DNA from 3 places in the Cumulibacter manganitolerans genome. Region 1 is predicted to be linked to each of the others. Evidence: riboswitches for the same ligand, from Rfam matches in the RefSeq annotation. Region 1 holds a riboswitch; each other region holds the start of a gene.

The links. Region 1 has a riboswitch for thiamine pyrophosphate ahead of thiC (phosphomethylpyrimidine synthase ThiC). Riboswitches for the same ligand answer to the same signal wherever they lie in the genome.
Region 2: it holds a riboswitch for thiamine pyrophosphate, as region 1 does, so the genes downstream of both, F8A92_RS12170 (YkoF family thiamine/hydroxymethylpyrimidine-binding protein) here and thiC (phosphomethylpyrimidine synthase ThiC) in region 1, are expected to answer to the same signal.
Region 3: it holds a riboswitch for thiamine pyrophosphate, as region 1 does, so the genes downstream of both, F8A92_RS07350 (thiamine ABC transporter substrate-binding protein) here and thiC (phosphomethylpyrimidine synthase ThiC) in region 1, are expected to answer to the same signal.

What each region holds. Positions count from the first base shown of each region.
Region 1 covers NZ_WBKP01000064.1:11,252-13,506, forward strand. Annotated here, with positions in the region: gene thiC (phosphomethylpyrimidine synthase ThiC) at 1-956, opposite strand, end outside; TPP riboswitch at 954-1,062, opposite strand; gene thiD (bifunctional hydroxymethylpyrimidine kinase/phosphomethylpyrimidine kinase) at 1,092-1,949, shown strand; gene F8A92_RS16325 (hypothetical protein) at 2,022-2,255, shown strand, end outside.
Region 2 covers NZ_WBKP01000032.1:39,683-41,937, reverse strand. Annotated here, with positions in the region: partial or broken gene F8A92_RS12180 (multicopper oxidase domain-containing protein) at 1-89, shown strand, start outside; gene F8A92_RS12175 (SDR family oxidoreductase) at 212-901, opposite strand; TPP riboswitch at 955-1,059, shown strand; gene F8A92_RS12170 (YkoF family thiamine/hydroxymethylpyrimidine-binding protein) at 1,108-1,755, shown strand; gene F8A92_RS12165 (ECF transporter S component) at 1,752-2,255, shown strand, end outside.
Region 3 covers NZ_WBKP01000014.1:14,901-17,155, reverse strand. Annotated here, with positions in the region: gene F8A92_RS07350 (thiamine ABC transporter substrate-binding protein) at 1-1,015, opposite strand, end outside; TPP riboswitch at 1,067-1,172, opposite strand; gene F8A92_RS07345 (PaaI family thioesterase) at 1,381-1,791, shown strand; gene F8A92_RS07340 (SDR family NAD(P)-dependent oxidoreductase) at 1,916-2,255, shown strand, end outside.

The DNA.
Region 1 (2,255 bases):
AAGTGCGTGTACAGGAAGGACTCCTGGTGGTGGGCAAGGCACCACCCGGCCATGATCGAGCCGCCCCGCGAGACGATGCCGGTGACCCGGTCCGCGGTGAGCGGCACGTACGCCAGGCGCACGCCGGCGTGGATGGTCATGTAGTCCACGCCCTGCTCGCACTGCTCGATGACCGTGTCGCGGAAGATCTCCCAGGTCAACGCTGATGCGTTGCCGTCCACCTTCTCCAGCGCCTGATAGATCGGAACCGTTCCGATCGGGACGGGGCTGTTGCGCAGGATCCATTCCCGGGTGGTGTGGATGTCATCGCCGGTCGACAGGTCCATCACGGTGTCGGCGCCCCAGCGGGTTGCCCAGGTGAGCTTCTCGACCTCTTCGGCGATCGACGACGTGACGGCGGAGTTGCCGATGTTGGCGTTGATCTTGGTCAGAAACGCCTTGCCGATGATCATCGGCTCGGACTCGGGGTGGTTCACGTTCGCCGGGATGATCGCGCGTCCGGCCGCGAGCTCGTCACGCACCAGCTCGGGGCTGCACCCTTCGCGCAGCGCGACGAATCGCATCTCCGACGTGATCTCACCGCGACGCGCGTAGTGCATCTGGGTCACCGTCCTGCCGTGTGCGGACCGGAGCGGCTCGCGCCGCGGTCCCAGCCAGTCGGTGGACGCCTCGCCACGCCGAACCGCCGCCCGGCCGTCGTCCGCAAGACGCCGCCCGCGACCCCGGTAGGTCTCGACGTCATCGCGGGCATTGATCCAGTCGGCGCGCAGGGCCGGGAGGCCGGAGCGGGGATCGGAGCCGGGGCCGCACGTGCGATAGACCAGCACGTCCTCGTTCGGAACGCCGCCGGGGCTGTCGGACAGCTTGATCGCCGTCATCGGGACACGCACGTCGGCGTCCCCGAGAATCACGGCACGGTGCTGGGGATGAATTTCGGGCATTTCCGGGGTACGCATTGCTAGCGCCTCCTCTTCCTTCGCCGGCATGATCCGGACAGGTTCGAACGGTCCGGACGGCGTCAGTCCGATCTCAGCCCGTGCCCGGGCTCCCGTGGGTGCGACCGATAGTAGCCACCTCGCTAGGGTGCTGTCATGCCAGACCCGAAACGGCACCCGACACGACCACCGGTTGCCCTGTCGATCGCGGGTTCGGACCCTTCCGGCGGCGCCGGTATCCAGGCGGACCTGAAGACGTTCAGCGCACTCGGCACCTACGGCACGTGCGTCATCACGGCCCTGACCGCACAATCAACGCGGACCGTGACGATGGTGCATCCGATCCCCGTGCCGGTCGTCCGCGAGCAGCTGACGACGCTCGTCGAGGACGTGCGGATCGACGTCGTCAAGGTGGGGATGCTCGGCTCGGCAGAGCTGATCGAGATGATCCACGACGTGCTGACGGATGGGCCGCTGCGCACCACACCGGTGGTGCTGGACCCCGTGATGGTCTCCAGCGTCGGCACGCCCCTGCTCGCCGCGGACGCATTAGCTGCGCTCAGGGCGTTGGTGAGTCGCGTCGACGTCGTTACGCCGAATCTTCCGGAGGCCGCTGTCCTGCTGGACGAGCCCGCGGCGGCGTCCGTATCCGAGATGCAACGGCAGGCCGAGCGGCTCGTCGGCGCCGGTGCGAGTCGAGTGCTGCTCAAGGGCGGCCACCTTGAGGGTGAGCGGTCGGTCGATGTCTGGCTCGACTCCTCCGGCGGTGCTGTCACGCGTCTCTCCGCGCCACGGGTGGCCACGCGGGACACACACGGCACCGGCTGCACTCTGAGCTCGGCAGTGGCGGCGTTCTATCCACGGCGCGGTGACTGGTTGCCAGCCGTACGCGCGGCGAAAGAGTGGTTGACCGGCGCGTTGCGCCACGGGCCCGTCCTCGACATCGGGCACGGTCCCGGCCCGGTCCATCACTTCTACGAGCAAACCCGCTGGCACGAAGAGCCCGCGCCGTAGGCCACAACGCCACGGCGGACCCATGCAACTGCCACCCGCTTCACGCATTGCCCCACTCGGTGAAGTCCGTCGGTGCAGAATCAGCGCCAGCAATGGGGTCACGTCGTGCAGCACGCGGCAGCACGCATGACCCATGGAGTGATCTTGGCCAAGCCCACAGCAGTCCTCGCGGATAGCACTCAGTTGATCCGGATCGCATTTCCCCGTCTCGTGCGAAGCCTCGACGTACGCGGCGCCTTCGAGACGGCAGACGCCCTGCTCGAAACGCAACAGCAGGCAGACGTCGCCCTGCTCCAACTACACGGC
Region 2 (2,255 bases), on a different contig from region 1:
TCAAGCAGCCCGGCAGCTACCCGTTCGTCGACCACGTGATGGCGCTCGCCGAGCGCGGGGCGCACGGCCACTTCGTCGTGACGCCCTGACGACCCGGCCCACATCGTCGTCCACCGCCGGTTGTGTTGTGCCCGCTTCGGGCGTAGTCGCCCGAAGCGAGCACACCACAACGAGAAGGTCGGCGAGGTCGCGGACGGCGGGAGGCCATCGACTACCGGCGGGTCGGGCGTACTGAGACGACCTCGAGGGTCGCGTCGGGGCTCGCCTCCACCGCGGCGCGCACCGCGCGGGCCACCGACTCCGGCGTCAGGTAGAGCTCGGGCTGATAGGTCCCGCCGTCGTGCTCGACGATCTCCCGCTGCATGTCGGTGTCCACCTTGCCGGGATGCACCGAGCTGACCCGGACGCCGTTGGGCCGCTCCTCCTCCCGCAGCACGTCGGCGAAGGCGCGCAGCGCGAACTTCGTCCCGCAGTACATCGCGTTCTCCGGATTGGTGAAGAACCCGGAGCCGGAGTTGATCAGCACGACCATCCCCCGCGTACGGCGCAGGCCCGGCAGCGTCCGCGCGGTCAGGTCGGCGACGGCGAACAGGTTCGCCTCGAAGATCTGCCGCCACTGCGCGCGGGTCGTGTCGATGACGGCGTTCTTCGTGGAGATGCCCGCGTTGTGCACCAGCAGATCCAGGTCGGGCAGCGAGGCCGCCGCCTCGGCGAGCGCCGCCTCGTCGGTGAGGTCGGCTACGAACGGCTCCGCCGACTCGAGCTCCGCGCACGCGGCGCGGGCAGCCTCCGCGGTGCGCGCGCCGATCAGGAGATGGTGCGTGGCCTGCAGCTCGCGGGCGATGGCGAGGCCCACGCCGCGCGAGCCACCGGTGATGAGGGCAATCGGTCGATCAGTCATCACCCGACCCTACTGGCCCCCTCGCGCCGCGGATGCCGGGCGCGTAGGGTGGGCGACGACCCCCGGGGAGCGCATCCAGCGCTGAGAGTGTGGCTCGGCCACAGACCCGTGAACCTGATCCGGCTCGTACCGGCGTAGGGAGTTGGGCACGCGTGGACCCTCAGCGTTCCTCGCGTCTCTTCGTTCTCGGTGGTCCGGGAGCACCGATGGACGACCGGCAACCGGCCGACCCGGCCGAGTTCGGGATCGGCATGCGCTACAGCCTGCATCCGGCGAGCGACGACTTCGTGCACGTCATCCTCACCGCGATCGCCGAGGCGGGCGACGGCGACGGCACACTCGATATCGACACCGGGCCGGTGAGCACGTACGTCGGGGCCACCGCCGCCCCTGCGGAGCCGGCGCTCGCCGGCTACCTGCTACGCACCGTCGGCGCCGCGGCGCGCGCGATGGACGGCGGCCACCTCGTCACCCACGTGCTGCTGTCGCGCGGGTGCCCCGGCGAGATGGAGTGCACCCTCCTCGATCGCTATGCGCTGCCCACGCCGGACGCCGTGGCGCTCGAACCGGCCGGCCTGGACGCCGACGTCCAGTGGTCGCTGTACCCGCTGATGGACGGCGACAGCGGGCACGGCGCGCACCTCGAGCCCATCGAGCGGGCGATCGAGCAGGCCAAGCAGTCCGGCCTGGAGGTGACCCCCGCGCACTTCGCGACGATGCTGCGCGGCGACCTCGCGCAGGCCCTCGAGCTCGTCTTCACGACCTGGTCCGAGGTCGGCCGCAGCGTGCCGCACGTCGTGTGCCACCTGACCATCTCCATCGGATCCCCCTCGCGAACGGAGCAGCACGCATGAGCACCTCGGAAACCGACCGCATCGCCCGCAAGCCGTCCGTCCAGCGCGGCTGGCGCCTGCACGACCTCGTCCTCATCGCCGTCCTCGGCGCCGTCTTCGGCTTCCTGTACTACGCGCTCGTGCAGGCCTGGCTCGCGCTGTCCATCGCGATGGGCCCCTCGGGCGACCTCGCGCAGAACATCCTGTGGGGCGGCTGGATGGTCGTGGCGCCGCTGGCGCTCTACATCACCCGCAAGCCCGGCGCGGGCATCGTCGCGGAGGTGATCGCCTCGGTGATCGAGGTCGTCGTGCTCGGCTCGCCGGTCGGCCCGAAGCTGTTCCTGACGGCGCTCGTGCAGGGCGTCGGCGTCGAGCTGGTGTTCGCCGCGACGCGCTACCGCCGGTGGACGTGGGGCACCTTCGCGCTGTCCGGACTGGTCGGCGGCGCCGCCATCTTCGTGTACGAGGCGAGCGTCCTGGGCTGGTGGGGGCAGAGCATCGTCGTGTGGCGGGCGATCATC
Region 3 (2,255 bases), on a different contig from region 1:
AGCCGTCACGCTTGGCCGCGATCGTCGACGGGTCGACGGTGAGCGGGTCGGTGGCCAGCGGAGCGTACTTCGCCCAGTCCGCGGGCAGCGCGGCCCCGCTGGCCGGGTACATGTACATGTTGTCAGGGATCGACTTCTGGAACGCCGGCTCGCTGATGAAGTCGATGAACGCCTCGGCACCCTTCGTGTTGTCGGTGCCCTTCACGACCCCGGCGTACTCGATCTGCCGGAAGCAGGTGGACAGCACGGCGGAGGTCGTGGGCTCGCCGCCGCCCTTGGGGATGGTGAACGGTGGCGAGGACGCGTACGAGACCACGATCGGGCGGGACCCCTTGCCTTCGCCGCCGGAGAAGTCGACCGAGTAGGCGTCGGTCCACCCGCTGGTGATCTTGACGCCGTTGTCGCGCAGCTTGGTCCAGTAGCCCTGCCAGCCGTTCTCGCCGTACTTCGCCACCGTGGCGAGGAAGAAGGCGGTGCCGGGCGACGAGGTGACAGCGCTCGGGGTGACGAGCAGGTCCCGGTACTCGGGCTTGATCAGGTCGTCCAGCGAGGTCGGTGCGGCCAGCCCGTGCGACGCGAACCAGCCGTTGTCGACGTTCAGGCAGACGTCGCCGTAATCGATGGCCGTCAGGTCGTCGTCCGCTCCGGGCAGCGCGAGGCTCTTCGCCTGATCGGTCGCCTTGGCCGAGGAGTACGGCCTGAACACGCCGGCGTCGACGGCGCGGATGCCGAGGGTGTTGTCGATGCCGAAGACGACGTCGGCACTCGGGTTGTCCTTGCTGAGGATGAGCTTGTTGGTGAGCTCGCCTGCGTCGCCGGCGGTCTGGATCTTGACCGTGTATCCGGAGTCCTTCTCGAACTTCTTGATCAGCTCGGCCGGCGCCGCCCACGAGTCGTGCGTCATGACCGTGACGGTCTTGGCGTCGGACGAGCCGCCGCCGCCGACGCCGCAGGCGCTGAGCGTCACCGCGGCGGTGATGGTGATCGCGGCGAGCGCCGCACTGTGCTTCGACATGTTCCCTCCATTGCTGCGAGGGAGCTCGATCGCCCGCTGGCGCGGGGTCTTCGACTGAGTTTCCCGACTTCCTACACCGGTGCTAACCGGATCAGGTTCGAGGGTCTGCGGACGATCCGCACTCTCAGCGCCGCGTGGCGCTCCCCTGTCGTTGTGCTGCGGCCAGCATAGTCCGGCGCCGCGCGCTCCGGAGATCGACGTCCTGGAGGGGCATTGGGCATTCGGGGTGGACAGTGCCCCGACTCGGCGACGTTTTGGCGGAGACCGCTGACCGGACCCGAGGGGCGCCGGTCGGGGCACCCACCCGAGATCGGCTCGATCCTCCGATGCGCCGGGCCGTATCGTGGCGACCGGAGGAACAACCTATGGACAGCTCGGCCCTGCAGGCGCGCGTCGCCGCGATCATCGACCTACCGCTGCACCGCTTTCTGGGCGTCTCGCTCATCGACGCGGACGACCCGGCGGCCGGCGCGACCTTCGTGGTCGATGAGCCCACCCAGGGACCGGGCGGCTGGCTGCACGGCGGCGTCGTCTACACCCTGCTCGACATGACCTGCTACCTGGCGCTGCTCCCGCACCTCGCGGAGGACAAGATCGCGGTGTCGCATGCCGTGAACATCTCGCTGATGAAGGGCGTACCCGGCGGATCGACCGTCCGGCTCACCGCCGAGGTGGTGCGGGTCGGCAGGTCGCTGGCGTTCCTGCGCGCCGAGGCGCGGGCCGAGGGACATGTCGTGGCCACCGCGACGGTGACGAAGTCGATCATCCCCGGGTAGCCGGAGGAGCGGGCCGCGCGGCGCCACGGCGTTCCGTGCCCCGGATCGCCGCAAAGGCAGCGCCTCGGCGGGTTTGCTGATAAGAATTCCTAGCAGTGCGAACTATCGACTCTCGGAGGACTTCATGACCCAGTACCCGCTGCCGAACAACGCGGCCGACCTGACCGGCGACATCGCCTTCGTGACCGGTGCGAGCTCGGGCCTCGGACGACGGTTCGCGCAGGTGATCGCCGCCTCGGGTGCCACGGTCGTGGTCACCGCGCGGCGGAAGGCCAAGCTGGACCAGCTGGTCGAGGAGATCACCGCCGCGGGCGGGCGGGCGGTGGCGATCGAGATGGACGTGACCGACGCCGACTCCATCTTCGCGGCCTACCAGAGCGCGGTCGATCAGGTCGGCGTCCCGACGATCCTGATCAACAACGCCGGCATCCCGGACGCGCAGTACGCGACGAAGATGTCGGTCG